3 regions of the Jeotgalibacillus haloalkalitolerans genome follow, and region 2 is predicted to be linked to each of the others. Evidence: predicted binding sites of a transcription regulator. Region 2 holds the regulator's gene; each other region holds the start of a gene.
What was found. The regulator Rex, encoded in region 2, represses fermentation and respiration genes when NADH is low (regulators of the CRP and FNR family bind a similar motif). The targets are predictions, from matches to a motif close to TTGTGAAATATTTCACAA.
Positions count from the first base shown of each region.

Region 1: the regulator Rex is predicted to act here: its motif matches at 3,075-3,092, upstream of UFB30_RS11205 (formate/nitrite transporter family protein).
Region 3: the regulator Rex is predicted to act here: its motif matches at 5,873-5,890, upstream of cydD (thiol reductant ABC exporter subunit CydD).

Region 1 covers NZ_JAXQNN010000003.1:205,419-215,777, reverse strand. Annotated here, with positions in the region: gene UFB30_RS11220 (cation diffusion facilitator family transporter) at 1-677, opposite strand, end outside; gene UFB30_RS11215 (VOC family protein) at 904-1,278, opposite strand; gene UFB30_RS11210 (hypothetical protein) at 1,297-2,016, opposite strand; gene UFB30_RS11205 (formate/nitrite transporter family protein) at 2,212-3,045, opposite strand; gene UFB30_RS11200 (flavin monoamine oxidase family protein) at 3,154-4,230, opposite strand; gene htpX (protease HtpX) at 4,397-5,311, shown strand; gene UFB30_RS11190 (spore coat associated protein CotJA) at 5,769-5,990, shown strand; gene UFB30_RS11185 (spore coat protein CotJB) at 6,005-6,268, shown strand; partial or broken gene UFB30_RS11180 (manganese catalase family protein) at 6,413-6,643, shown strand; gene UFB30_RS11175 (hypothetical protein) at 6,725-6,877, opposite strand; gene UFB30_RS11170 (hypothetical protein) at 7,023-7,892, shown strand; gene UFB30_RS11165 (hypothetical protein) at 7,927-8,628, opposite strand; gene UFB30_RS11160 (hypothetical protein) at 8,644-9,018, opposite strand; gene UFB30_RS11155 (hypothetical protein) at 9,034-9,759, opposite strand; gene UFB30_RS11150 (hypothetical protein) at 9,868-10,359, opposite strand, start outside.
Region 2 covers NZ_JAXQNN010000003.1:4,097-14,455, reverse strand. Annotated here, with positions in the region: gene groL (chaperonin GroEL) at 6-1,628, opposite strand; gene groES (co-chaperone GroES) at 1,690-1,974, opposite strand; gene UFB30_RS10070 (CPBP family intramembrane glutamic endopeptidase) at 2,626-3,375, shown strand; gene UFB30_RS10065 (YdiK family protein) at 3,376-3,579, shown strand; gene tatC (twin-arginine translocase subunit TatC) at 4,027-4,845, opposite strand; gene UFB30_RS10055 (twin-arginine translocase TatA/TatE family subunit) at 4,864-5,052, opposite strand; gene UFB30_RS10050 (redox-sensing transcriptional repressor Rex) at 5,112-5,783, opposite strand; gene UFB30_RS10045 (ABC-F family ATP-binding cassette domain-containing protein) at 6,456-8,393, shown strand; gene UFB30_RS10040 (MFS transporter) at 9,163-10,359, opposite strand, start outside.
Region 3 covers NZ_JAXQNN010000005.1:202,342-212,700, reverse strand. Annotated here, with positions in the region: partial or broken gene UFB30_RS14020 (prolipoprotein diacylglyceryl transferase) at 1-26, shown strand, start outside; gene UFB30_RS14015 (NADH-dependent flavin oxidoreductase) at 120-1,247, opposite strand; gene UFB30_RS14010 (M23 family metallopeptidase) at 1,349-2,290, opposite strand; gene desA (Delta(5) desaturase DesA) at 2,707-3,750, shown strand; gene UFB30_RS14000 (sensor histidine kinase) at 3,863-4,996, shown strand; gene UFB30_RS13995 (response regulator transcription factor) at 4,993-5,592, shown strand; gene cydD (thiol reductant ABC exporter subunit CydD) at 5,927-7,648, shown strand; gene cydC (thiol reductant ABC exporter subunit CydC) at 7,641-9,353, shown strand; gene UFB30_RS13980 (ATP-dependent helicase) at 9,623-10,359, shown strand, end outside.

The DNA of each region.
Region 1 (10,359 bases), 200 kb from region 2:
TCGACGAATGGATTTGTTTTATCGGAATCAAGCACCTGCTCCATCATGATTGAACCGGCTTCCTTCGCGAGTGAAAAACCGATTTTGATAACAATCAGCGAGACAATTAATCCTGCAACCGGATCGGCATACAGTAAAAATGTGAGGTCCATTCTTTCACCAAGGATTGCACCTCCAACCCCCAGGAACGCAGCGACAGATGAAAGGGCATCAGACCGGTGATGCCAGGCTTCAGCCATCAGCGCAGAACTGTCAATTTTTTTAGCGATCCGTTTTTTATAATGAAATAGAATTTCTTTTACAAGAATAGAAAATAAAATGACAGCAAGCGCAATCGTGCCCGGCGCTTCAGGCACCTCTCCAAAGAAAACCCCTGCTGATGAAGTCGCAATCTCCACACCTACAACCACGAGCAGAATCGCTACAATGATTGTCGCGATATTTTCTGCTTTCCCGTGACCATAAGGGTGATCTTCATCAGGCGGTTTTCTTGCTGTACGGAGTCCGGCAAGCACAGCGACTGACCCGGCTACATCTGAAGCAGAGTGAGCCGCATCCGCCACAAGTGCCCGGCTTCCTGAAATATAACCGAATACACCTTTTAATATCGTTAACAGCGTGTTTGCCACGATTCCGACCCATGTGGCAAATTCCGCTTCTTTAAATCGATTGTTCATTTCCAACACCACCTGTGCAAATTTGTTGCAGCTTCATTATCCTACCAGACTGCCCCTGAGTGGGTCTATACAAACCTTTTTATAGGGAGTCATTAGTGTTTAGGGTGTTAAATGAAGTGAATCAAAGGGAAAAAAGTTGACTGAAGGCAAAAAGGAATTTCTCTCTATTGGTATATAGAAAGAAATTCCCTATCAGTATAGAATTTATTCAATTAAGTTCACACTTTTACTTTTCCATCACTGCAAAATACTGACCCTCATCATCAGCAAAATTAAATACCCTTCCGGACGGCATCTCCACAATCTCCCCGACCGTTACGCCTTTTGCTGTAAGATCCTGATAAAGTACGTCAAGCTGATGGCTGTAAAACATCAGGGAAGGTGTGCCGAGATGAACACCCGGTGACATCTTCTCAACAGCTGCTTTGTCATGAAGGACAATTGTGGTTTCCGAGTCCTGATCAGGTGCGATCTCAATCCAGTGCATACCGTGTGAGCTTTCTTCTGCAATGACCTGAAAACCTGCTTTTTCTGTCCAGAAACGTCTGGCTGCCTGCTGATCCTTGACATACAACATGACCTGTCCGAGTTTTGTAAACATATGAGCCTCCTGATTATATTATTTTTTTACGATCAGCATGCCTTTTTGTCCAGAGATATCAAGCGTTTCACCTTCCCTGTTCAAAAGATCAATCCTGTCTCTTTTAAAAGCTTTATCAATATACACATACAGATACCCTTCAGATTCTGCCTGTACAAATTCATTTTTATGACCTTCTTCAAATGCCAGCAGGCTGTATCCGCCCTGATTGTAATTAAATACAGCAATCGCGGGAGCCTGGTTGATCTCAAGTGCAAATACCGTTAAATCGCCATCAATCAATTGATCCACTTTTTGCACCTCTGGAAGCTCCTGATCCAGGCTGTAACCAGGACTCCGGATAAATCTGATCTCACGCCACAGCTCTTCCTGCTCCGGAGCGGCTTTATCTGTCCAGGTACCTGTCTGAATTACGTGACCATCCTGATCCACCTTCATGGTGACACCCATTTCCGGTGTACCTGCACGTGCAATATTAAATCTTCCGACCGTAACACCCTCTTCATATTTTTCCGGTCTTACACTGAAGGTTTCTTCCGGATAAGTTGCACCCAGATAAGCTATCATTTCACTATAGCGCTTGGCATGTGTCTGTTCTTTATAGACTGGATAATAGACATAACCAGCCGCGTAAACAATGATCAGCAGAATTGAGATTGACATTGCAGCCTTTCTTTTCTTTCTCAGTATCCCCCACGTGATCCCGATCAATAGCAGTACCGCCAATGCAATGATCATAAAATTGATATTTTCAGCCGGACTCAGTTGACTCCCCCCACCCTTTTTCTCACTACAAATGATTCCAATAAAGGGTATTATTCAATACAGCCGCTGAAATACCTTTTTTTGCATGTAAAATATTTCAATTGAATTTATGTAAAATAAAAACTGCCCTTACTCAGTTCCCACTGAATAAAGACAGTCTGTTGTTCATTATTTTTCTAAAGCAGCCTTATGCGTTGACGCTTTAGCAGATGATGTAAGTTCTTTTTCTTTCTTTACTGAGTTGAGATATGTGTAGAGAACGCCTACAAAGAACGCGCCTCCAACGATGTTACCAAGCGTGACGATCAGCACGTTTTCTACCGCTGCCTGTACAGTGACAAGTGCCGTGTGCGGTGCTGTCAGTGCGATTGAGAACAGTGCCATGTTTGCAATGCTATGTTCATATCCGGAAATAAAGAAGGTGAAGACAAATAAAATCATCAGTACAATTTTAGACATGTCATCCTTTACCTGAAGCGGAATCCATACAGCCAGACAGACAAGCCAGTTGGCAAGGATCGCTCTGAAGAACATCTCTGAATAAGGCAGGTTCATTTTCTTTTCAGCAGCCGTGATCAGATAAGATTCTGCCGGGTCCATTGTGGCAAAAAGTCCGGTCATCACAATGAGTCCTGTGAAAAATAAAATACCGACCAGATTCCCAAGGTAGCATGCGCCCCATACGCGCAGTGTGTCCATCCAGTTCGTCTTTTTCTTCATCGCGCCGACGACCATATACATCGTATTTGATGTAAAAAGCTCCGTTTTCCCATATAAAATTAAGCAAAATGCAACGCCAAAGAAGATTGCATTAATAAAATAAGTCGCCGGTGATGCTGCCTCGTAAAACGGCTGCGCCAGGCGGAATGCCATCACAACGGCCATTCCCACATACATGCCGGCAAGCATCGCACGTACTATATAATGATTTGGCTGCTCCTTCAGTAAGTCTCTTTTTAAAGTAGCGGCGCCTAATAATTTCTCAATTGTAGACTGTTCCATTCTTCACCATCCTGAATTCCATGTAAATTTTGTGATTCAATTCACAGATCAGTGTAAATGGGTAAGCGCTAACAGTACAATAGTGTTTTTTAATATTAGATTAATTAGTTAATTCAGCTTGATGATTGAGGCAGCCACCCGCTCTGCTGACCGGATCGCCCCTTCTAAATGCCCCCCGGATCCTGAAGATGTTTCTGTTCCGGCAAAGAATAATGTATGGTGCCAGGGATCTTTTACATCAAATGGACGCTGCGGTTGATACTGGGGGAAATCAGTCAGCGGCAGCGCATCTTCATCTGCTGCTGTATCAGTGTCTGTTGCCCAGTCCTTATACAATAAAGCAACCGGCTGTCCGGCTTCCCGACCATATAACCTCTCAAACTGATCCTTCACAAGGGTCTTTACTTTTTCTTCTCCTATTTCAAGCCGCTGTGCAGCTGTTAAGCTGAAAAAGCCAAACAGTGCACCGGGTCCTTTTTGCGGTGATGCATCATGAATTTCCTGAAGTGGTCCGATCCAGCTCATCGCCTGACCCGAAAGACCTTTTTCACGCCAGAAAGGACGATCATAAATTGAGATGATTTTTGCCTGCCCACCCATCCAGGTTGGCAGATCAGACAATCCGGTCAGCTCAGGTGAAAAGGAAATCCTTTTCAACAGGCGCGGGGGAAGTGCAAGTATGACTGAGGCTGCTTCATACGACACGTCCTCCTCATCTCCATTCACTGCATGAACGCTCACTTCATTTTTCTGATTCATTTCAATCTCAGTTACCGTTGTATTTAATTCCACTGTTTCGGCAGGGAGCGTCTTTGCGACTGCTTCGATCAGTGACTGCATGCCACCTTCAACGCGCTCCGACCGTTCAGCCGCATGAGCAGGCAGGGTATGTCGCTGTGCAGGGCTGTCAGCAGCCTGTTCAAATAACAGTTCACCTTTTGTGTGCTGGGTGAATGTTTTTAATCCGAGCTTTTTTATGAGCGCTGTAATGGCTGGCTCATGTTCCGGCCAAAACCAGGTTGGTCCCAGGTCAAACCTTGACCCTGCAGCCTCTTCAGACAGAACCCTTCCTCCGATTCTGTCTCTTGATTCGATCACTTTACACGTGATTCCATTGTCTGAAAGTAATGATGCCGTATATAAACCGCTTAACCCTGCTCCGACGATAAGTACTGGTTGATTCATGTTAAAATCTCCTGTCTGTTTAGATCATGGTTTAATTGTACTGACCGTTTTTCACTTAAACAATTAAGACGCTTTAATGAAGCAATATTCCGCCATTCTTTTGTCACGCCTTCCAAAGAAAACTATGCTACAATAATCACAAACTAATCTATTAGGAGGCGCATAAATGGGCAAAAGAATTTTACTTTTTGTTTTAACGAACATCCTTGTCATGACGACAATTGTGATCGTCTGGTCACTCATTGTTTCATATACAGGAATTAACGGTTCATTCCAGACAGGTGGACCAGGGCTTGGTATTGATTTCATTTCGCTGGGTGTATTCAGTTTAATTGTAGGTTTTGCAGGATCATTCATCTCGCTTGCAATGTCACGCATGATGGCTAAATGGATGATGAAGGTAAAGGTATTAGATCCGGATGGCAGCCTGACTGCACAGGAACGTGAGGTAGTTGAAAAGGTACACCGCTTTTCACGTGCTGCAGGCTTAACGCATATGCCGCAGGTCGGGATCTATCCGTCTCCTGAAGTCAACGCCTTTGCAACCGGTCCTTCTAAAAAGAAGTCACTTGTAGCGGTATCTCAGGGGCTTCTAGATAACATGGATGACGATGCAGTTGAAGGCGTCATCGCACACGAGGTGGCACACGTATCAAATGGAGATATGGTAACAATGACATTGCTTCAGGGTATCGTGAATACATTTGTTGTATTTCTGTCGCGTATCGTTGCGATCATACTCAGCCGCTTTGTCCGTGAAGATCTGCAGTTTGTGGTGCAGTTCGCAGCAATCATTATCTTCCAGATTCTATTCTCGATTCTCGGAAGCCTGGTTGTGAGTGCCTACTCAAGACACCGTGAATTCCATGCAGACCGTGGTGGCGGTGATTTAGCAGGTAATGATAAAATGGCGCACGCACTGCGTTCATTAAAAGCACAGGTTAACCGTACAAATGTAAAAGATCATACAGATGATTCAGCTGTTGCTACGATGAAAATCAGTGGTAAGGGCGGCGTAATGAGATTGTTCTCTACTCATCCGGATCTTGATGAGCGTATTGCACGTTTGGAACAGCGATAATTAGATTAGAAAGGAACCGCCTGGGATGGCGGTTCTTTTTTGTTTGGACTTAAAACGGGAACCGTGGCTACACTCAAAGTGGTCGATAGGACATCCATTTGAGTGGAACGCTACAAAAACGGCGTGAATTGCTACAGGTTTCCGGGTGTATCGCTACATACTCAGCCCTGATTACTACACCCCCAGCAAAAATAGCGACAAACGGCTGCTGCAGCCCTGCATGCATTTGGGAAACCAGGACTTAGTTTCTTAAATGCATTAAGAGGGTGTGGTGCGGCATTCGAAGTATGAGATTGAGACATCTGCTGGACGAACTGCTACAACCTAGCCGGGGATAGCGATAACCTCCCAGGTGTATCGCTACAACTCCAGTAACTATACCGACAATCACCACTTCTACTCCCTTCCCCACCAGCATATACTCTTCAGGTAATATGAATCCACAGGAGGGACAGCTATGTCTCAGCCGAATAACCCATTCAGACGTTTTCACACTCCATTCCGGGGAATGTTCGATCCATGCCCGCCGCTTGGTCCAAAAGTATATGTCGTACCGCCAAACTTATTTATCGGATTCCAGCCACCTGATTTCCCCCAGTTCCCACCTTTAGAAGCACTCAAAAAAGGCACGCTCTGGGAACCGTTTTTTGATTACTACGAGAGCCCCTATCGCGGATAAAGGAGGTTCACCCGATGGAAAGACAGCTGCCAAAAGAGTATTACACAAAGCTTGAGGCGATTCAGGCAATAGATTTTGTGATTTATGATCTGGTGCTCTACCTTAATACCCACCCTGATGATGCGCAGGCGATTCAGCAGTACAATTATTACAGTGCTTATAGCAGCAGACTGAAGACTGAATTTGAAGCGTGTTTTGGTCCGCTTCGTTTTGGAATGCCGACGCAGGAACTCCAGCACTGGGAATGGGCTGAATCCCCATGGCCATGGCAGGTCTAAGCACTTTATCCAGCTTCTGGCGCTACCTGCTCGAGTCATAAGCCACTGAACGATAAAGGGAAAGTTCGCCCTTTTTCGTTCCGCGTCTTATGCTTGTCGCAGCTGAGCAAGCGCCTTCCGCTTTTAATTAAGGAGGTATGCGATTTGTGGAGCTATGAAAAAAAGCTTATGTATCCTGTAAGAGTCAGTACATGTAACCCTACCCTTGCAAAATACTTAATGGAGCAATACGGCGGCGCTGATGGTGAACTCGCTGCTGCCCTTCGCTATATGAATCAGCGCTACACCATTCCGGATAAAGTGATCGGCGTGTTGAATGATATTGCGACAGAAGAATTTGCCCATCTTGAAATGATTGCAACAATGATTTACAAACAAATTAATTATAAAATGCAATCAATATACAAAAAGAAAAGGAAGCATTGGAGTGGATCAATCTCACACCTTGCTTCCTTATTATATTGCCATGTATTTTGTTTTGAGTAATCGTTGCACTAACTTTTCCACGTTCAATTCTCCATACACTTTCACGATCCCTACACCTTCAATCTTATGTTCCTCAATTGGTTCTTTTCCGCTCGTGTATTCATCAATGATAGTCTTCTCCATGTTGTCTCCCCCTCCATACAGGTTATGAGGACAAGAGATTGTCCTATTCGGAGTAACAACATCGAGAAAAATATGTGACTTTTCGTGGTCAACTTTCTTTTGTAATAGTAAAATGAAAATATTGGTATTAGAAGGAGGAAGAAATTTGGACTTTTTTAGTGATAATGAACTTGGAAAAAAAGAGTTAAATTCCGAAGAAATTAACTTTAATGTTTTTAATGCAATTGTAGGTATTTTCAACAGGTATGAACTTTGTTTTTGTAAACACTTCCCTATGTATAACGATAGAAGACAAATAATTGGTACAGATAGAAAAACATTAATAGCTGATATTAAAGGTTATATTCCTTCTTTTGAAGAATTTGGACAATTTGAGGAATGGAATTTTCCAAATAAATATTCTGTCTTGGATTTTGTTCAATATTGTTATTCTAAAATCTCAGATGTGTATTATGATGAGACTGACTTTTTTGGTAGAGATACATATATCACCATGAGCACAAATGAAAAGAAGGAAGCCTTTAGAAAAGAAGTCAACCAAATATTTGAAAGAAATCAAATTGTCTTTTACGTTGATGAAAATGGAAATATAAAGAGACAATTACCCATAGAAATGGGTAATTTAATAAACGATCTTCCAGTGAAAACTAATGATGATAATTTAAATGAATTAATAAAGTTGGCAATTGATAATATACACAAACCTGAAATAGAAAAAAGAACATTTGCCCTTGAAAAAATTTGGGACGCATATGAGAGAATGAAAACTTATTATGAAGGTATGAACAAACGAAACTCAGCAAATACATTGATTGAAGAAGTTGCTCGTGGTACTAACAACTTTGATGAAGTATTGGAAGCTGAATTTCGATCTTTAACGGATATAGGGAATAAGTTTCAAATTAGGCACTTTGAAAGAGGTAAGATAAAAGTAAACGACAAAAAACATGTTGATTACCTTTTCTTTAGAATGATTGCATTAATTTCGTTGTGTTTGAATGAATTAAACACATAAAAAAAAGAGGAGCCAATTAAGGTTCCTCTTTGCTTCATGTTGTTGATTTCATTTGAGTTTCTTCATAATATCCCACGGTCAACTCTGTTTTCATTGTCTCCAACAATTCTTTTCTTAATTTATCAAGTGTGTCTTTATGTACTTTAATTTTGTTACGTATTTCCTTCCTCTCTTTTGGTTCAACTTCTTGTCTATACCAATCATGGTCTAAAAGCAATTCTCTTTGTTTCTTCACTATTTCTTCACCAATCTTTTTAACGTCTTCTGATTGATAAAGTAATGATTCGCTAAACAATCTGTATGCGTCAATTCTTAATTGATCCGCTTCATAAAACTTTTCATTTTGTATAAGAGTGTGTAATTCTTTTTGCATTTTTTGTTTATCGGTTTCCCAAAGAGAAAGAATTCTATTTTTATCAACCTCTAAAAGTTCGTGTTTACTTAAATAATTTTCTAAATCAGTTTTTGAGTATTCCACAAATGAAGGATATTCTTGGAACCAACTTGTTACATTTAAAATTGAATCTGTTGACTTGTATAACAACCCGTATAACCTTGGATAAGTTTCATGTTTCTTGGTGGTGAATAGTTGGAAGTCATGAACCTTCCTTTGTGAGTCAAATAATAAATTACTCTTGAACGCTTCAATATTTCTACTTAAAAAATGTCGATATAATGCCAATATACCTGCAGTTGTAATCCCACTTGTCAGGATTGTTGTAAGAATATCATTCATTAGATATTTCCTTTCTTATTGAGAGGCTTTCTTCTTCACGTCTTCAAGTCTCTTTTTAAAGCGTTCCAACTTTGGTTGTCGATCCGCTCTTTCATTGCTTACCTTACTTTCAAAGACATTGATAGCTTTCTCTAAAACTTCATTTTCCTTATCGAACGCTTTTTCTTTTCGGTAAATGATTGCAAGCCGATCATACGGGTGGTTTCCTTCAAAACCTTCATTTACGTTTAGATGATATAATTCTTTAGCTTCCTCAAGCTTACCTTGACTCTCTAACTCTTTCCCTTGAAGGTTTCTCTCCACTTGAGTATTGAAGTTTGATTCATTATTTTCAATTTTTTGCGGTTCACTTTCTTTTTTACTTTTGATCCCAAATAATCTCTTTAACATAACACCAACTCCTTTTTATTTCATTTGTTTTGATTTCACCCATAGTTCACCAAAGTCATAATTACTTCTTGGATCATGTTCCATATCTATGAATGTTTCTCTCACATTCACCAGCGCTTTATCAATGAGGCTATTGAAGAACTTAATAGGATAAGAGATTTTCCAAACTTCCCATTCACCGTTCTTCCCCATCTTTGTGAAATGAACATAGTGAGGATAGTCAGTACCGTCAAACAACTCCATTGCACCTTTTGACCTTGCTTCATGCACTAAAGCATTGCGATATTTCCATAAGAGGTTTACGTGTGTAAGATTGTGTATATCCACACCATTTATCGTAGTTTCATTATTTGGCATTAGTGCTTTGATTTCTTCAAGAGTTGAGTCACAACTAAATGGAACTGGACTTGCAGGAGGATAGTCTTGTAACCCATTAAGTACATGTATCTTTAGATCACGAAATTCTTGAGACGGTTTTCCTTCCTTGAAAACTAAAAATAATTGTTGAAGACTCACTCGTTCTGCTTCTTCCCATTCACAAAACTCCAAGATGAATTTCTTGAACCTATCTGCATTACGGTATCTATCACCATACACTCCATTTGAGATCGTCTCTAACAAACTAAAGAGCAAGGTCTTTTGGTGATTCTTCAAAAGCCGTTCTCCTTGAAGCTGATTTATTGAATCTTGTATTTCTCTCATTGCGTTTATGTATGAATCAATGTCCTCTATTAAATTCATTACAAGACCTCCATATATTTCCTCATATTTAAAGTTTATCTTACAAATTACCTAAATCCAATAAAAATCCTTACATAATATATACAAAAAAAAGAGACCATAATGGTCTCATATAAAGAAATTTGCTATTGACTCTAAAAACTCTTTGATTCTTGAAATCTTATCATCAGTCAACTGCAGCGTAGCAATAACAATTGCTAATACAGACAATAATGAAGTAGACACAGTCAGCCAAAAAGTTCTTGTTCTTAAAGAATTGTTGGTTTTCAATTCAAGCAACTTAACTGTATCATCAATAATTTTAGCGAAATTCAAGGATAAGGTATCTGTTTTTCCAACTAAAAAGATTGTGTTATCAACAATGACTTTTCCAAAAGGTTTATGATTTGCTCTTTTTATTGCTGGTTCAAATTCATTCAAATTACTTGTGATTTTACCCTTTATCCACTCAAATTCATCGTTTCCCATTTCATTCTTAAACCGCTTCAGTATCTGAAGATTTTGCTCAAGTTCATATCTGATATTTATCAGCTTATTGTAATTTGGATTTTCTTTCTTAATTGATTTAAATGTTTTTTCTTGTTGCTTTGCTATTTTTTT
Region 2 (10,359 bases):
ATGATTTACATCATGCCGCCCATACCGCCCATATCAGGCATTCCGCCGCCAGCATTCTCTTCTGGAATGTCTGCTACGACAGCTTCTGTTGTTAGGAACATTGCTGCTACTGATGCAGCGTTTTGAAGTGCTGAGCGTGTAACCTTAGTTGGATCCACGATACCAGCTTCGATCATGTTAACCCATTCGCCGTTAGCAGCATTGAAGCCTACGCCGACTTCTTCTTTCTTCAGGCGGTCAACGATGATAGAGCCTTCAAGGCCTGCGTTGTGTGCGATTTGGCGGATTGGCTCTTCAAGTGCACGAAGCACGATGTTGATACCAGTTGCCACGTCGTCTTCTGCTTCAATTGAAGCGACTTTGTTGTATACATTTACAAGGGCTGTACCACCACCAGATACGATACCTTCTTCAACAGCTGCGCGCGTTGAGTTCAGTGCATCTTCAATGCGGAGTTTACGCTCTTTCAGTTCAGTTTCAGTTGCAGCACCAACTTTGATAACTGCTACGCCGCCTGCAAGCTTCGCAAGGCGTTCCTGAAGTTTTTCTTTATCAAATTCAGAAGTTGATTCTTCGATTTGAGAACGGATTTGTGCAACGCGTCCGCCGATTTGCTCAGCGTTTCCTGCGCCTTCAACAACTGTTGTGTTTTCTTTTGTAACAACAACTTTCGCTGCGCGTCCAAGCTGTGAAATGTTTGCAGACTTCAGATCAAGCCCAAGGTCTTCAGTGATCACTTCACCGCCAGTAAGGATTGACAGGTCTTCAAGCATTGCTTTACGACGGTCGCCGAATCCTGGTGCTTTCACAGCTACTGCGTTGAACGTTCCGCGAAGCTTATTCACAACAAGTGTTGCAAGTGCTTCACCTTCAACGTCTTCAGCAACGATTAGAAGCGGCTTGTTCTGCTGTACAACCTGCTCAAGCACAGGAAGTACTTCCTGAATGCTGCCGATCTTCTTGTCAGTGATCAGGATATATGGATTTTCAAGTACTGCTTCCATTTTGTCAGAGTCAGTCACCATGTATGGAGATGCGTATCCGCGGTCGAACTGCATACCTTCTACAACGTCAAGCTCTGTTGTGAAGCCTTTTGATTCTTCAATTGTGATAACGCCGTCGTTTCCAACGCGCTCCATAGCTTCAGCGATCAGCTGGCCAACTTCTTCGTCAGCTGCTGAGATTGCTGCAACCTGTGCGATTGAATCTTTGCCTTCGATTGGCTTAGAGATTGCTTTCAGTTCTTCAAGTGCAGACTGAACCGCTTTTTCGATCCCTTTACGTACGCCAACAGGGTTAGCACCAGCTGTTACGTTTTTCAGACCTTCACGGATCATTGCCTGTGCAAGAACCGTTGCAGTTGTTGTACCGTCACCAGCGATTTCGTTTGTCTTGCTTGCTACTTCAGCTACAAGCTTTGCACCCATGTTTTCAAATGCATCTTCAAGCTCGATTTCTTTAGCAATCGTTACACCGTCATTTGTAATCAGCGGTGAGCCGAATTTCTTTTCAAGAACAACGTTACGTCCTTTTGGTCCAAGTGTTACCTTTACTGCATCAGCAAGCTGATCAACACCGCGAAGCATTGAGCGGCGTGCTTCTTCACTAAATTTAATTTCTTTAGCCATTTGTAAGGTTCCTCCCAGAATGTAATATGATTTTAAAACTTATGTGTTTTTAATGATTGAATTAGTTTACGACAGCCAGAATATCACTTTCGCGAAGGATAAGGTATTCTGTGCCCTGGTATTTCACTTCTGTTCCAGCGTATTTAGAGAAGATGATACGGTCATCAACAGATACTTCAAGCTCAACACGCTCACCGTTTTCTAGCACACGTCCTGTACCTACGGCAACGATCTTACCTTCCTGCGGCTTTTCTTTCGCACTATCCGGAAGTACAATCCCGCTTGATGTTTTCTCCTCAGACTCAACCAGCTCAATTACTACGCGATCACCTAATGGTTTTAACAAGTGAAACAACCTCCTTGAATTATGTTCATTCTTTATTAGCACTCTGTATATCTGAGTGCTAACACAAGTATTAGTTTAAATAATTCCAGTTGTTTTTGCAAGTGTGATGGGCTTAAATTTTTTAAAAAATTTGTTTATAGTAACCGCTGTCTCTTTCCGTGGAGGACTTCGCTTTCCGCGGCCGCGCGCTGAGCCTCCTCAAGCTTCGCTCTCCGGGGTCTCAGCTGTCGCTTCTATGCCGCAGGAGTCTACGTCCTCCACTACAAGAGCCAGCTGAGTTGGATGAAGATATTATGTAATACTCACTAAGTTGAAAAGTCACACCCCCTTTTAATATGTAGACTTGTCCAGTTTTATGAATGTATCGTGTGATGAATACTCTTCAGCTGTCCTTCGGAGTGCAGGACGAAGACTCCCGCCCCGGAAAAGGGACAGGTGAGACTCAGCATGCGAAGCGTGAAGAGGCTCACCGCCCGGGGGCAGGAAAGCGAAGTCCTGCACGGAGAAGGACAGCGGTTTTCAAAAGCACATCCTCCACACCCTATTCACAAAATGTCTACTTAATACGTCTGACATCGTAGCTATCAATTGAAGGTGGTGTAGTTCAATAGTAGAATAAACAGAACGAATCTATTTCAAAGGAGTATGATTGTGAACCGCACCTTTCTCATTATATTAATCACATACGTGGCTATGCAGCTTTCCACATTTATCGCTGTACCACTCGCATTATTTATCAGCGGAATGGTCAGCGACAGTGAGCCTGCCGTGCTGCTGTATTCAATATCGGGCTACTGGATCTTTATCAGCTTTACAATTGCGCTGATCATTATTTTACTGATCATGAATAAAAATAAAGGCGTCATGGATCTGCCGGGTAAAAAGGCAAGTCCGGGGATGGCGGCGCTGTGGTCATTTATCGGGATCTTCCTGGCATTCTTCAGTCAGGCGATTGCAGTCGGCATTGAGACGCTGATCGGGATTGACCCGGGATCACAAAATACAGCTGACATCATCAGCCTGCTGTCATATGTCCCGCTCGCTGCAGTAGCGGTCGCGGTCATTGGACCAATTTTAGAGGAAATTGTCTTCCGTGGCGTGATCTTCGGCTGGTTCTACCGTAAGTATAATTTCTTTATCTCAGGACTGATCAGTGCGCTGATCTTCGCGGTGATTCACTTTGACTTCACACATATTCTGATATATGCGGCAATGGGCTATGCATTCGCATTTCTTTATGCATATACTAAACGAATCATCGTTCCAATCATCGCACATATGGCGATCAACACATTTGTCGTGATGACCCAGTTCTTCTTTGCTGACGAGATTCAGCGTATGATTGAACTGAATGAAGCAGTCTTCGTACTGTGGCGCTTTGCAATAGGAGGAATTTTGTAAATGAAATCTCCATTAGGACACGGTGTCTTCTATCTAATACTTGGGGTATTTTTCGTCTACTTCGCTGTAAATAGCGTAAACGAAAACGGCTGGGGCTTCTTCGCCTACCTGTTTGTTGCGTTTGCAACGTATGATATCGGGGCAGGCTTGAGGCTGATTGGACTCCACTTTAAGATTAAGAAGCATATGAAGGATAAGAAGTAGCGGCTTTGGGCCGCTGCTTTTTTGTTTTGGGTTGGGGGATTGTGGCGGGACCGGGGCGTGGCTAAGGGCAAAAAGCGCGGTTCGGACGTAGGTACAATTACACTTTTCTACGAACCACCCTGTTTTTTCTGAGAAGGTGTCCGTTTTTTCTCCGAACATGGCTGATGATTCTAAGAACCTTGATGGTTTTTCTACGAACAATACTCATTTTTCTAAGAACCACACGTGCAGGCGACCACCATGGTCATCATAAACTTCATTCACCACACCGGAGAGCAGTACAATGACACGATTTCCTGAACCATCAGCCAAATCTTCGGAACGTCCTATGTAATTTCCTGAACGCCCATGAAAATGTCATGAACCTCACCTGAAATCTCCTGAACGCCCACCATAATCTCCTGAACCACACCCAAACCAACCCCCAAAAAAAGAAAACAGCAGGAATCACTCCCCGCTGTTCTCCTTCATTGCTGCTTTTTTCGCAAGTTCGCGGTCGATCCGCTCTCTGCGTTCCTGTTCTTCTAGCTCACGCTGCTCGGCTTCTGCTTTTTGTGCTTTCTTATAACCGATTTTCGCAATCCACAGGCTGATTTCGTATAAGAGAATCAGCGGTACGGTTACGATCATGTGTGAGAAGATGTCCGGCGGTGTCACAAAGGCTGCGACGACGAGCAGTCCGAAGTATGCGTACTTACGGATGCTTGCCAGAAACATTGGTGTGACGATCCCCAGTCTTGTGATAAATAACATGATCACCGGCAGCTGGAATAAGAAGCCGAACGGGATTGTCATTTGGAATAAGAACTGGAAGAATTCGTTGATCCCGATGACCTGTTCAATCTCCAGGTTGTTCGACAGGTTCATCATGAAACGGACAACGAATGGGAATAGAATAAAATATGCAAACGCAAGGCCTGCTAAAAACAGAATGACTGAAGCAGGGATATAACTGAGTGTTACCTTCCGCTCTCTGTCATGCAGACCCGGACTGATAAACGCCCAAAGCTGATACAGTATAACTGGTGCCGTCATGATCAACGCAGTGAACATGATAATCTGGAAATAGATCTTTACAGGATCCGTTACCCGGAATGCATTCAATGTCATTTGCGCGGCTTCGTCTGAAGACTGGAGGAATTTCATCAGCGGCTCTGCTAAGAAGAAGCCTCCTACCATCGAAATGACAAAGAAAACGACTACAATGATGAGTCGTTTTCTTATTTCACCTATATGTTCATGGACGGTCATATCTTGCTGGTTCATATGGCCACCATCCCGTAATTATTGCTGTTTTTCGTCTTTCTTTGTGTCTTTTACATCATCATCGTCATCTGCAAGTCCTTTTGTTGCATCCTTGAATTCACGAAGGGTGCTGCCTGCTGCTTTCCCTAGCTCCGGCAGTTTTTTAGGACCAAAAATTAATAATGCAACGACTGCGATCACGGCAAGGCTGATTCCACCTGGTAACATGATGCATGCACCTCCTCTTTCTTCTCTTATCATAAAATAAATTAAGCATTTTGGCTATTCTATATTTCTTCTAATTGTGACGTTTCTACGTCTTCTGTTCCATAATTCTTCAGGAAATAAATGAGTGACTGAAGCTCAACGGCAAGATCAATATGATGGATCCTCATATGCTCAGGCACAGACAGCCTTGCAGGTGTGAAATTCAGAATGCCTTTTACCTTCAGATCAATCAGGCGGTCAGTGATTCCCTGTGCAGGACCGGCCGGCACAGTCAGGATCGCGACTTCAATGTTGCTCTCCCTCACCTTTTCCTCCAGATCATCCATCGCATACACAGGCACTTCACCAATCGAAGTCCCAGCCTTTTTAGGATCGGCGTCAAACGCCATTTCAATCTTCGTGTTGTTGTTCTTCAGGAAATTATAATGTAAAAACGCAGTACCCAGATTTCCGACACCAATCAGTATAACCTTTGTGGTCTCATCCTGATCAAGTGTTTTTCGGAAAAAGGACAGCAGATACTCAACATTATACCCATAACCCTTTTTGCCTAGTGCACCAAAATAAGAAAAATCACGTCTGATTGTTGCTGAATCCACCTTTACAGCATCGCTCAGCTCTTTCGAAGAAACACGCTGCTTTCCTGATGAATGCAGGTTCTTCAGAAAACGGTAGTAAAGCGGCAGCCGCTTCGCCGTTGCCTGAGGAATCTTCATTTGTTCCTGACTCATTCCTGTACTCCCCCTAAATCCAACAGTGCCATAGACACCGCATGTAAAGTGAAGCTGTGAACGCTTCCAAATCTATATGTTGTTGATGGTTCTAATGCGGATGATCTCCGTGCAGGACTGCACCCTGATCACACTTCGAAACCGCTGACCCTTTCCGCAGAGGGCTGCGCTTTCCTGCCCCCGGGCGGTGAGCCTCCTCATGCTTCGCATGCTGAGTCTCACCTGACCCTTCCTGGGCGGGAGTCTCCGCCCTCTGCTCCAAGGGTCAGCTGAGAGAGTAAATCTAATTTCGTATAGGTTTACTCTCTCATTTATCAAACTATAATGTAGGTCTTTGTGGTGAAGTTGTCTCTATTTTTAAAGCGTTGAGCGTAGCGTAAGGCGGCGACTCCAGCGGGATGTGACGGACAGCTGAGACCCCGCAGGCGAAGCCGAGGAGGCTCAGCGTCGTCCCGCGGAAAGCATCCGCCTGAAGCGCAGCTCAACAACCACTTATATAAGAACAATCTTTCACAACAAATTCCTTTTAAATACAATCCAAGTCCCTATTGTATCATACACCATTAAGGTATCCGCTTGCAAAGTATGCAAGTTTTTTCACAATGACAGTTCGTTGCTTATCATCGCGCTGGTGCGATACACTTAAAGGTAGAAAAATGAGGTGAACAGCGAATGATTTTATTACAGGTCAATAACCTCTCCAAGTCATTTGGCGCTGAGGAGATTATTGCGAATATAAAGCTTGAAGTCCAGACGAAGGACCGGATTGCGCTTGTCGGCCGGAATGGTGCCGGGAAGTCCACCCTTTTAAAGATTATCGCGGGTCAGCTTTCACATGATGACGGTGATATTAATAAGCCAAAAGGTGTGTGGATCGGCTACCTGGAGCAGCACAGCGGACTTGAATCCGAGCTGTCAATCTGGGAAGAAATGATGACTGTATTTGATTACTTAAAGGATATGGAAAAACGTTTGCGTGAAGCCGAGCAGCAGATGGCAGATCCGGACGTTTATGAAAATGCAGAACGCTATAACCGCGTAATGACTGAATATGATGAGCTGCAAGTGCAGTTCAAAGATGCCGGTGGTTATCAATATGAAGCGGATATCAGAACCGTGCTCCACGGCCTGCGCTTTCAGTCGTTTGATTATGACACGCCGATTTCTACACTGAGCGGCGGTCAGAAAACCCGTCTTGCTCTGGGTAAATTGCTATTAACCAAGCCTGACGTCATGATCCTCGATGAGCCGACCAACCACCTGGACATTGATACGCTCAGCTGGCTTGAGTCTTATCTGCAGGGTTACCCAGGGGCAATTTTAATTGTCTCGCATGACCGCTATTTTTTAGATAAAATCGTCAATCAGGTTGTGGAGATCTCACGTAAGCGCTCGAAGAAGTTCCACGGCAACTACAGCCGCTATCTGGATCAGAAGGCGCTTGATTATGAGCGCGAGATGAAGGAATTTGAAAAGCAGCAGGAAGAGATTGCGAAGATGGAAGACTTTGTCGCGCGAAACCTTGCGCGGGCTTCGACGACGAAAATGGCACAAAGCCGCCGTAAAAAGCTGCAGAAAATGGACAGAATGGATCGTCCAAAAGGTGATGAGAAATCAGCAAGCTTCGGCTTCTCCATTGACCGGCAAAGCGGGAACGACGTCCTGAAGCTGCAGGATCTCTCAGTCGGCTATGATGCCCCTGTTTCGCAAAACATCAATGCAGCCATCACGCGTGAGGACAGTATCGCACTGATCGGTCCTAACGGTGTTGGGAAGTCCACCCTTTTAAAAACGATTGTGAAAAAGCTGCCGGCGCTTGCGGGACAGATTCAATACGGATCAAATGTCAGCATCGGCTACTACGACCAGCAGCAGGCAGAACTGCATTCTAATAAAACAGTGTTAAATGAGCTCTGGGATGATTATCCGATGAAAAATGAAAAGGATATCCGTACGGTGCTTGGCAACTTCCTCTTTTCGGGGGATGACGTTCTGAAGCCGGTTTCGACGCTTAGCGGTGGCGAGAAAGCTCGTCTTGCGCTTGCCAAGCTGATGATGCAGAAATCGAATCTGCTGATTTTAGATGAGCCGACCAACCACCTGGATCTCGACAGCAAAGAGATTTTGGAGAATGCGCTGATCGACTACCCGGGCACGATCCTGTTTGTATCGCACGACCGTTATTTTATCAATAGACTTGCGACTAAGGTGCTGGAGCTTTCTGCTGACGGCAGCACGGAATATCTTGGTGACTATGACTACTATATGGAAAAGCTGAGTGAGATTGCTGAGCTGGCGGCGATTGAAGAACGTGAGCGCCTGGAGAAAGCGCCGGCTGCAGAAAAGCCGACGGATAAATCAGCCTTTGCGCTGGATAAGGAAAAGCAGAAGGCTGAGCGGAAAAAGCGCAGACGCCTTGAAGAAATTGAGCTTTTGATCACGGAGCTTGAAGGGACGATTGAAGAGCATGAGAATCTGCTGTGTGACCCTGAGATTTTCCAGGATCATGAGCGTGTGATGGAGTCAAATCAGGCCATTGATCAGGCAAAAGCTGAGATGGATCAGCTGCTTGAGGAGTGGGCTGAGCTGGAAGAGGAATTGAGTGAGTGAGTGAGTGATTGTTTGGCAGGGATCCTTTTGGGGTTCCTGTTTTTTGTTGGCTGTTGGTTGGTTCAGGAGATTATGGCGGGTGTTCCGGAGATTTGGCGTGTGGTTCATGAGATTACCACGGATGTTCAGGAGATTACTCGTGTCGTTCAGGACATTTCGCATGTGGTTCCGGAGATTGTGTCATTTTACCCAGTCCGCGCCTTCATTAGACTTCTATACTTTGCCGGTTGGGGTGGTTCATAGAAACCCAAGGCATGTTCGGAGAAAAACACCTCTGGTTCGTAGAAAAACACCTCTGGTTCGTAGAAAAACATCCCATGTTCAAAGAATAAACGACCTTGTTCAGAGAAAAACCGCTGCAGTTCGCAGAAAAGTGTGATTTGACCTACGCACGCGCCAGCAAAATTTTGCCAAACATTTCACAAACTAAAACCCCCACCCCACCCAATTTCTCTTCAAATCCCGCTCATTCTCCCCCATCCTTCCATTTCCGAAATATCAGGCAATTGTGAATAACTTTTCGCTTATATTTGTGTGAAAATTGCAAATCAAATATGTATATAATGTGAACGCAGTGTAACAGAATGATGACAATGCACAGAGTTATGCACACTACGCACAGCGTTTTCATGCTTTTCAACAGAGTTATACACATTACCCACAGGGTTGTACACAATTATTAACATTATCCACATAAAACGACACGCCGAGTTATATACAACCTTTTTCATACTTACCCACAGCTTATCCACAGAAAAACTCAGCTTTTTCACAGCTGAGTTTGGCTTCTCATGGATTTTGTTCCTCTTGCCCAGAAGATCATCGGGATTAAAATTAATGATAATAATCCGCCTCCGAGTGATAGAATTGAAAAACTGGATGCGCCGACGACCATTCCTGAGAGTGCACCGCCTGCCGCTCCGGATAATGCGATAAAGACATCCACTGTCCCTTGCGTTTTTGCCCGTACTGAAGGGTGTGTGGCATCTACGATTGTTGCGGTTCCGCTGATCAGGCCGAAGTTCCAGCCGAGCCCAAGTAACATCAGCGCAATAATCATTCCTGTCAGCGACTCTCCCGGCGCAACTGCACCGACTACACCAGCCGCCAGCAGTGTTATGCCTGAAGCTGCTGCCATAAATGTCCGTCCAAGCTTATCAACCAGCACACCTGTAATTAACGAAGGCAGATACATCGCGGCAATATGGAGTCCGATGACTAATCCGACTGCACTGAGTTCATGCCCATGGTTCCCCATGTGTACAGGCGTCATCGTCATCACTGCTACCATCACAATCTGTGTCAGCACCATGACGACTGCTCCTGTAATGACGCCCCTTCTTTTCAGACCGGAAACGTCAAACTGATCAACTGGCGCTGACTCCTCTTTTACTGAGTCGGAGAATGCCCTCGCAATTAATAGTGGATCAGGCTTTAACATGATTAGTAATACGATTCCTGCTGCAATATAAGCTGCCGCAGCTAAAATAAACGGGCCGCCAAGCGCCGGTACTCCGATCGATTCAGCGAACCTGCCCATGACACCAACCAGATTCGGTCCGGCTACCGCACCAAGCGTCGTTGATACCATCGCAATACTGACAGCTGTCGCACGCTGCTGATCATTCGCAAGATCCGTTCCTGCATAACGTGCCTGCAGGTTGGTTGCTGTTCCTGCACCGTAAATTAATAAGGAAATCAATAATAGCGGCACACTCTCCCATACGGCAGCTCCGACAACACCAAGTGCTCCGATTCCACCAGTGATAAAGCCTGTTCCAAGTCCAATACGCCTTCCTGCTTTTTGAGACAGCCTTCCGACCAATAGCGCCGCTCCTGCAGAACCAAGTGTGAAAAGCGCAACCGGCAGACCTGCATAGCTGTCAGTTCCAAGCATATCCTGAGCAAGAAGCGCACCAACTGTAATTCCGGCAGCAAGCCCCGCTCCACCGAAGATCTGCGAAAG
Region 3 (10,359 bases), on a different contig from region 2:
ACGGTTCATTCCTGAGCCTTCGATAATCAGCTAGTCATTGAACCGGGCTTCCTTTTTGGAGGTCCGGTTTTTCAATGTATATAAAAAGCCCAGGCAAAGCCCGGGCTCATCCATTTATCTTATGCGTTTTGATGTTCTTTTACCGGGAACCAGCCTTTTGTATTGACAATAGCCTGCCATAACGGTTCCGGTACAGTCAGTGCTTCACGGTCGTCAACTGAAAGTGACGTTCTGATCTCACTTTCGCGGCCTGCTTCAACCTTCTGAATCCACTCAGGCTCCACAATGATTTCGCGGCCAAGTGCCATCAGTGGTACGCCGCCTTCCATTGCTTTTTCAACATCATCAGGCGTGTGGAGTGAACCGACGCCAATAATCGGCAGTCTGTCGCCAACACGGTCCTGGATCAGCTGAACACGTGATGTTGTATCAGACTCATCGCGCATTGATCCCTGGTGGAAGTCCATAACAGATACATGCAGATAATGAAGGTCTTCGTGTGCAAGACGATCTGTAAATGTCAGCGTGTCCTCCATTGTGATACCAGGCTCTTCACGTTCTTCAGGTGAAAGTCTGTAGCCAACGATAAATGATTCATCGCCGAATTCTTTCACTGTTTTATTTACTTCATCAATGACTGCAAGCGGGAATGTCATACGTTTTTCAACTGATCCGCCCCATTTATCCTCACGTCTGTTTGAATGAGGTGAGAAGAACTGCTGAATCAGGTACGTATTTGCACCGTGGATTTCCACCCCGTCAAATCCTGCTTCAATTGCACGGCGGGTTGCGTCACCGAATGCTTTAATGATGTTTTCTATTTCATCATTTGTCAGCTCGCGCGGTGTCATGGCACCTTCACGTTCAGGAGCAACTGCACTGGCGCTTACTGTCTGATTGTCAGGAAGCAGTTCAGGAGGCGCCATTCTGCCTGCGTGGAAGATTTGTAAAATCGCTTTTGCACCCTCACCTTTTATCGTGTCAGCAAGTTTTTTCAGACTCGGTACAAGATCATCGCGATGCGCCCCGATTTCCCCGTGGAACCCTTTGCCGTCATCAGTTACGTTGGCAACTGCAGTTAACACTGCACCTACTCCGCCTGAACGTACGCGGTAGTATGCCAGCTCCTCATCTGTTACTTCACCGTTATCTTTTGAAGAAAAGTTCGTCATTGGTGCCATCAGCACTCTATTTTTTAGTGAAACTCCATTTTTAAATGTGAATGATTCTAAAAATTTCTTTGTCATTTTTATGATCCTCCTTCATGTATCGGAAATGTCATGTCACGCAATTCATTATAAGCGTTCTTTCGGGTAACTAAAAGAAACCTGCTCAGTAAATGTGCAGGTCAGCTTGATTCCCATTTTCTAAGCGAAGGATATGGATCATACGCCCATTGGTTTTTGCCGTTATCAATATACATACCGTAATGAAGGTGAGGAGGAAATTTTCCGCTTGTGCCTTCTTTACCGTATCCGGAGCTCCCTACATAACCGAGCAGATCGCCGGCTTTTACAATATCACCTTGCTTTAATCCCTCTTTAAAACTGGAGAGATGAGCGTAGTAGTGATAAACGTTATGGATATCCCTGAGGCCGACACGCCATCCGCCGTAGTCATTCCAGCCGAGCGCTTCTATTTTTCCAAACGTTGTTGCGAGAACAGGCGTCCCGTATCCCGCAAATAGATCGGTTCCCTCATGCATCCGCCGGCCGCCCCAGCCCCGCTTTCCGCCCCAGGTACTTCTGTAGCTGTATAAATAATTTTTGTGTAAAGGGAACACGTGTGTATAAAGGTCCAGCGTGTTGAACTGCTGATATAATTCCGCAATCGTGAGAATCTGACTGACAGACTCTTTCCGTTCATAATAAGCATTTAATGCCTCATTAAAAGAAGCGTAACTGTTAATATAATCCGCCATTGATCCGAAAATGTCTTCAGGGTCATTCGGATCAGCTTTCCCGTCTCCATTTACATCCTGTCCGATTCCACCAAAAAATTCAATGAAATAGGGTGACAGGTTGGACTGATCCGGATGAAGCGGACCAAACCAGCGATCATCAGGAATCGTCAATGCAAGCGGACCATCTTTTTTCTCTATATCCTGCCGGAGCGGCTGAATATTCCGTTCGAACTGATCAATCGCAGCAAGATAATACCACGGCACACCCTGATGGTGGTAGGCAGCATAATAAGTTAAGCGCTCGTTTAAAAGTGTCTGCCGGTCATCAGCAGCTGCAGTTGAATAAAATAGCAGAAAGCTGATCGTTGCAGCTAAGAAAGTTTTCATCTTTTTCACCTCGGAGGTAGTATGTGCAAGTAAGGTGATTTCAAGCGTGTTTTTTAGAAGTTCATACAAGTTTGAAGAAGCGTGTAGCGCTGTTTTGTGCAGTGGTGTAGCAATTGAGGTAGGAGTCTGTAGCGATACACCCGGGAAGCTGTAGCAATTTGGGCCGGGCGTGAAGCAATTCCGCCATTCTGTTAACATATCACTCCAGGCGCTAGCTCTTCGGGTCATAAGCCACGCATCGGTAAATGGGAAGACCGCCCATTTTCCGCCCCGCGTCTTATGCTTGTCGGACCTGAACGCCTGCTTCCGCTTTTCGAATATGACACTTGTCATATCTTATTCCTTACACTCATGACTTATTTTATTTCGGGGAAAGCTTTATGATGAGGTCATAAGAGTTACAGAAGGAGGAAAACATGAGTAAACAAAAAACAGCAGAGCTGCGCAAAAGTGTCTCTCCTTATGAAAAAGCAGATATGAAGGCAAGTATCAGACAAATGATCAATACCATACCGCCATTTTTTATTTTATGGTTTTTGGCGTACCAGAGTCTTGAGATTTCTTACTTATTAACTTTAGGTCTTGGCATCGTTGCGGCAGGGTTTGTCGTACGAATCTTTATTATTTTCCATGATTGCTGCCACGGCTCATTTTTCAAAAATAAAAAACTGAATAACCTTGTTGGAACATTAACAGGAATCGTGACGATGTTTCCATATGAAAAGTGGAAGCGTGAGCATTCGATTCACCATGCAACAAGTGGTAATCTTGATAAGCGCGGAACAGGCGATATCTGGATTATGACAGTGGAAGAGTACAAAAAGGCTTCGTGGAAAGAGCGTCTGTCTTACAGAATGTACCGTAATCCTCTTGTCATGTTTGGTCTTGGACCGCTTTATCTGTTCTTGGTGACAAACCGTATGAACAGGAAAGATGCGCGTAAAAAAGAGCGTAAAAACACTTATATTACAAATGCTTCAATTGTTGTTTTATATACTGGCATGATTTTATGGCTTGGTTGGGAAGCGTTCCTGCTGGTTCATGGGCCGATCATGTTTATCTCAGGCTTCCTTGGGATCTGGTTGTTTTATGTTCAGCATCAGTTTGAGGATTCCTATTTTGAGGATGAGTCTGAGTGGGATTATGTGAAGGCTGCGGTAGATGGAAGCTCGTTTTACAAGCTGCCAAGAGTGCTCCAGTGGGTGACTGGTAATATCGGTTATCATCATGTACACCATTTAAGTCCGAGAGTGCCGAACTATCATCTTGAAAAAGCGCATGAATCAACACCGCCGCTTCATAAGGCGACGACGATTACGATGCGTTCAAGTCTTGAGTCAATAAAATTCCGTCTTTACGATGAATCACGTAAAACATTTGTCAGCTTCAATGAAGTGAAAAGACAGATTAAGAAAGAAAAAATGTCAATTGAACTTCGTCGGATGCAGACGAGATCATAAATGGAAAGCGCCTGAAGGGTTGAATACCTTTCAGGCGTTTTTTCATAAAGTCGATGCTTCTGAACAATCTTTTATCCGTGCTATACTAAAACGAGAGAAAGGCGGAATGCTTGTGCATAAATGGTATAACATTTTTCCGAAAAATACGGGGTTAAATATATATATTTGGATTATCTTTTGTATGCTGCCTTTTTACTTTATTTTCAGGTCATCCGGATGGGTGGAAATTTCAACAGGTGTGGCGATGATTCTGGTGTTTTTTGCGGCTTACCGGCTGACCTATCTGACAAAAGGCTGGGTGAATTATGTCTGGGTGGGAATTGCCATTGCGATCAGTATCGCGATGACGATCTTATTCGGATTTGTTTATTTTGCGATTTTCCTTTCGTTTATGATCGCAAGCGTCCAGCATAAAGTGGGGTTCTTCACACTGTACGGCATTCTGGTAGGCTCTACAATTATCACAGTCAACATCGCATTCTTTACTCAGGACCAGCTGTTTTTCACGCAGTTCCCATTCGTGCTCGTCTCGATCATCGGTGTGATTTTACTTCCGCTCAATTCATACAACAGAATCAAGAGGGAGAAGCTTGAAGGTCAGCTTGAATACGCACAGAAGCGGATTTCAGACCTGATGGTGATGGAAGAGCGGCAGCGGATTGCAAGAGACCTGCATGATACACTTGGTCAAAAGCTATCACTGATCGGATTGAAAAGTGATCTGGCGGCAAAGCTGATCACGGCAAACCCTGATGGTGCTAAAAGTGAACTGATAGATATTAACCAGACAGCCCGCACGGCACTAAAAGAAGTAAGAGAGCTCGTATCAGATATGAGAGGGACCAAGCTTGATGAAGAGATTACACATATTCGTGAGCTGCTTCACGTTGCACAGATCAAACCTGAAGTTAAAGGCAATCCAATCCTTGAAAATGTCCCCCTTTTAGTGGAAAACGTAATCAGCATGTGTCTTAAAGAAGCTGTTACCAATGTAGTAAAACACAGCAGTGCCACGCATTGTAAAGTTACGATTGAACAGCTTCCGAAAGAATTAAAAGTAACTGTTGAAGATAACGGCAAAGGGTTTTCGATGGACCGTTCAATTGAAGGGAATGGATTAAGAGGGATGAGAGAACGTCTGGAGTTTGTAAATGGCACACTGGATGTAGAAAGCGGTCTTGGCACAAGTATCACGATTTGTGTTCCAACCGTGCTTAAGCAGGTGTCTAAGGAGGAAGCGCAATGATCAGAATTGTATTAGCTGAAGATCAGACCATGCTGCTCGGAGCGCTTGGTTCCCTGCTTGATCTTGAAGATGACATGGAAGTGATCGGGAAGGCAAAAAACGGTGAGGAAGCGGTAGAAATCGTAAAATCACTCAAGCCCGATATTTGTATTATGGATATCGAAATGCCGCTCAAAACAGGACTTGATGCAGCCGAGGAATTAAAGGATGAGCCGTGTAAAATGATTATCCTGACTACCTTCGCAAGACCCGGATATTTTGAAAGAGCCAGAAACGCAGGTGTCAGCGGCTATTTATTAAAGGACAGCCCGAGCGAAGAGCTTGCCCGCTCAATCCGTACAATCATGGAAGGACGCAGAATCTATGCACCGGAGCTCGTCGATATGGCACTGACAGAAGCAAACCCGCTGACAGAACGTGAACGAGAAGTCATGGAACTGATTGCTGAAGGCAAAACAACAAAAGAAATTGCGGGTACACTATTTATCACAAACGGAACAGTCCGCAACTATATCTCAGTCATACTCGACAAACTCGAAGTCTCAAACCGCATCGAAGCCATCTCGAGGTTTAGGGAGAAGGGCTGGTTTAAATAACGACAGTGTTATGTGCTTTTTAAAAGCTCAATTTTTGTAATAGTTTATTGCTGAGGTGAGCGAAGCGTAAGGCGGCGACTCCACCGGGATGTGACGGACAGCTGAGACTCCGCAGGCGCGCAGCGACGAGGAGGCTTAGCGCCGTCCCCGGGGAAAGCGTCCGCCTGAAGCGCAGTGAACCGGTTCGAATTGATTTATTAATTCCTACATACAAATATGCTCAAAAAATCCTATACCGTGAAAAATCACGTATAATCATTTATAATAAGATTAACACAATATGTGAATTTATTCACAATATCGTCAATAATCAATGATCGGAGAGATTTGATCTATGAATCAACTTTCGCAATATGCGAAGCAATATAAAGGCACACAATTGCTCATGGTCATGATCGCTTTTTTGACCGGCGTAAGTATCATTGCGCAGGCGTATTTTATCGTCAAAATTGTGGATGAAGTGTTTTTAAAAGGAGCATCCCTTTCGGATGTAGTACCTCTATTCGGATGGCTGGCACTGGCATTGATTGCCCGTGCAATGCTGACGTACGCAAGTGGACGGACCGGCGCATGGCTGGCAGCAAAGGTGAAGCAGACAATCCGTGAGAAGCTGCTTGAAAAATACGCAGGGAATCCGGTACAGGCTTCACTTCAGGGGCAGTCCGGACGCAAAGTCAGCGTGCTGATGGATGCAGTGGATGAGGTGGACAGTTATTTCAGTAAGTATATTCCCCAGCTCACTTTAACTGCTTTCATTCCTTTAATGATTATCGTAACAGCCTTTTGGCAGGACTGGATTACGGGAACGGTATTACTTGTTTCAGCGCCGTTTATCCCGCTGTTTTTTATCATCATCGGGATTAAAACGCAAAAGAAATCTGAAGAACAGCTTGAACAGCTTTCTGCGTTTTCAGGAACATTTCTTGATACACTGCAGGGACTGACTACGCTTAAGCTTTTCGGTCAGGCAAAGAAACAGCGGGATACGATTGAAGACAGCAGCCTGAAGTTCAGGGATGCAACACTTGAAGTACTGAAAATTGCATTTATCTCTTCGCTGGCACTTGAATACATTTCAATGCTTGGTGTGGGACTGGTTGCGCTTGAACTCGGACTGAGACTAATTTATTTTGAGAGTGTCACATTTTTCACGGCATTTTTCATGCTTGTCTTAGCGCCTGAATTTTACGTGGCGATCAGGGAGCTTGGAAATGCTTTTCATACAGGGCGCGGCAGTATCGGCGCTGCTAAATTAATTGATGAAGAGCTCTCAAAGCAGGAAGACCGTGTGAATTGGGGTAGTGAAAAACTGACGCCCGGCACACCGCCGCACATTCAGTTTGATCAGACTGTTTTTCAATATGGAAAAGAAGGGTTCAGCCTCGGACCATTACAGGCTGATATTAAACCATACGAAAATGTAGCATTAATCGGTAAAAGTGGATCAGGGAAATCCACTGCGCTGAATCTGCTGAGCGGCCTGGTTGCGCCGTCATCAGGGGCGATCAGAGTGAATGACAAGGAGCTCTCGCATTATGAGGAAGAGAGCTGGTTTGATCAGCTCAGCTATATCTCTCAGCAGCCGTTTATTTTCTCGGGTACGCTTGCAGATAATATTGCGATCGGAAGTAAAAAGGAAGCAACGCGTGGCGAGATTGAGTCTGCAGCTGAAAAAGCAGGGTTAACACCGCTGATAGAAGCGCTTCAAAAAGGACTTGATACACCTGTCGGAGAAGGTGGAAGAGGACTTTCAGGAGGGGAGAAGCAGCGACTTGCGCTTGCAAGAGCTTTTCTGAAAAAGCCTTCGGTGATTCTCTTTGATGAGCCGACGACAGGTCTTGATCTGAAAACGGAACAGATTCTGACCGCTTCAATGGAGGAACTGTCAAAGAACGCAACAGTCATTACAGTTGCACACAGACTTTATACAATCAGAAATGCTGATCAGATCCTGATGCTTGAAGACGGAAATCTGAAAGCGAATGGGAAACATCACGACTTATTAATTGAGCCTGCCTATCAGGAAATGGTCCAGGGGGGTGGCGCACATGCGTGAACTCGAAATTGTGTTAAGACAAATCGCAGCTGAAAAGAAAAACGTCTGGTACTCTGTTCTATTCGGTTATATTGGCGGGGTGACGGCTGCAGGTCTGTTTGCAGCAAGCGGATATTTAATTTCCAAAGCTGCGCTTCTTCCGCCAGTCTATACACTCACTCTGCTGATTGCTTTTATAAAAGTGTTCGGTCTGGTGAAGGCAGGGTCAAAATACGGAGAGCGGATGGTCTCTCACCGTGCAACCTTTAACATTCTGGCCGGTATCCGCGTCCGCTTTTTTGAAAAGCTTGAGCCTTTGGCGCCGGGTATTTTTCAGAAATTCAGAAGCGGTGATCTGTTGGCGAGAATTACAGGCGACGTGGAAAGCCTTCAAAACTTCTTTTTACGCGTCTATTATCCGCCAATTGTTCTTGTATTTGTATTCTTAAGTGCCATGATTTTCACCACCTTCTATTCATTCTGGTTTCCGCTGATTTTCGCAGCAGGCCTGCTGTTAACGGGACTCATTATTCCCGCGATCTTTGCAATGCGCAGACAGAAGATTGAAGAGAAGGTAAGAGAATCGCGTGCCGCACTTTCTACTGACACAGCTGAAGTTTTGTATGGATTCCGTGATCTGAAAATTTATCAGCAGCTGGATGATAAAGAAGTGTCACTTCATCAGTCATCCGCCGCTTATATCGCAAACCAGGAAAAAAGCAGCAGTCAGAGTATGTTCAACCAGTCTGTGAATCAGGCAGCAGGACTCCTGATCTCATGGGCCGTGCTGGCAGCGGGTGTCGTTCTTGTTCAGCAGGAACAGCTGGACGGGGTATTTCTTGCGATGCTTGTCATGCTGTCACTGAATATATTTGAAAATGCAGCGCCAATGGCTGTACTGCCGCCTCATTTAGAAGACAGCAGGAAAGCTTCAGCAAGGTTAAACGAAGTAACAGATATTGAGCCTGTCACTGCAGCGGAACCGTTCGAATCGCTGACTGATGAAGCGCCGGCGATATCCTTCGGGTCTGTTTCCTATACACATGAAGGAGAAGAAAGGCCGGCGATTGCTGATACTTCATTTACAATCGAGCCAGGTTCAAAAACGGCGATTGTAGGAGCGAGCGGCTCAGGGAAATCAACCATTTTTCAACTGCTGCTTGGTGTACTCAGAACAAACGAGGGAGAAATCAGACTTCAGGATAAATCCATTCGTCACATCAAGTCTGAAGACATCTGGGAAAAAGCGAATGTCGTCATGCAGGAAAATCACTTCTTCTTCGGCACCATCAGGGATAATCTTCAGATTGCCAGGGAAGGACTGACGGATGAAGAAATGCTGTGGATGCTTGAGAAAGTGAAGCTTTCAAGATTCACACTGGATGATCCGGTCCTGGAAAAAGGAGAGAACCTGTCAGGCGGAGAGCGTCAGCGGCTGGCTATTGCAAGGGCACTGCTCAGAAAACGCAGCTTATGGCTGCTGGATGAGCCGCTCAGTTCAATTGACAACGTGACCTCAGCTGAAATCATGCGCTACCTTGAAGAACGTACGGAAGATGCAACAGTCTGTCTGATCAGTCACCAGCTGAATGGTCTTGAGAAAATGGATCAGATCATCGTGATGGACGGCGGAAGGATTGCTGAAAAAGGATCATTTGATGAACTGATGGCTGCCCGCGGGATGTTTTATGAGATGAAGAAAATTGAACAGGAAATTTTAGTCTAGGAAAACCGCTGATGAGGCGGTTTTTCTTTTTTGGTGTGGTGGCTGGGTTGGGGGAGATGTCGCTGTTTTGGCCGAGGATGTAGCAATCGGGCTCGGGGTTGTAGCGATACACCCGGAAACTTGTCGTGATCCAAGCCGGAGCTGCAGCAATCCCTCCAAATGAATGCCATATCACCCCGACCCAACACAATATGACCATCTCCCCCCTGCTCAAAAACCCCAATCAGTGTTACGATAATCACAGAATAGATTACAGGAGACGAACGGATATGGCAGATTATTTTACAAGAAAGAAGAATGAGATTGGCGTTAATCTGAATGAGGTGCAAAAGCAGGCTGTTCTCCATGGGGACGGTCCGCTTCTGCTGCTTGCATCTCCGGGGTCTGGTAAAACGACGACCATTATGATGCGGATCGGACATCTGATTGAGGAGCGAGGTGTGGATCCAGTCCGTATCAAAGGTGTTACATTCAGTAAAGCAGCCGCGGATGATATGAAGCAGCGCTACAAAAGAATGTTTCCGGCATTACCTGAAGTGGATTTTTCGACGATTCACAGCCTGGCATTTGCAGTAGTCCGTGATTATCTGAGAAAAGAGAATAAAGCCTGGCAGCTGATTGAAGGACCTGTGGAAGACCCGGCTGATTATACAGCCAACAAAAAACTGCTGTTACGCACGTTATTCCAGCGCTTTAACAAGGAAGCGATGACAGATGATCAGCTTGAAGACATGTCAAATTACATCAGCCTCATTAAAAACAAGCTTCTGCCGAGAAAAAAATGGAGCATAGTTACATGCGAGGTCACGAATGCAGAGCAGATAGCAGCTGAGTACGAAGCGGTAAAACGAAAAGATCCGGAAAAGCTGCTGCTTGATTATGATGATATGCTCACCCTGGCACTTGAAGCGTTTGAGTCGGACAGGAAGCTTTTAAAAAAGTATCAGCAGCGCTATGATCACCTGCTGACAGACGAGAGCCAGGATACCTCACTCGTTCAGCATGC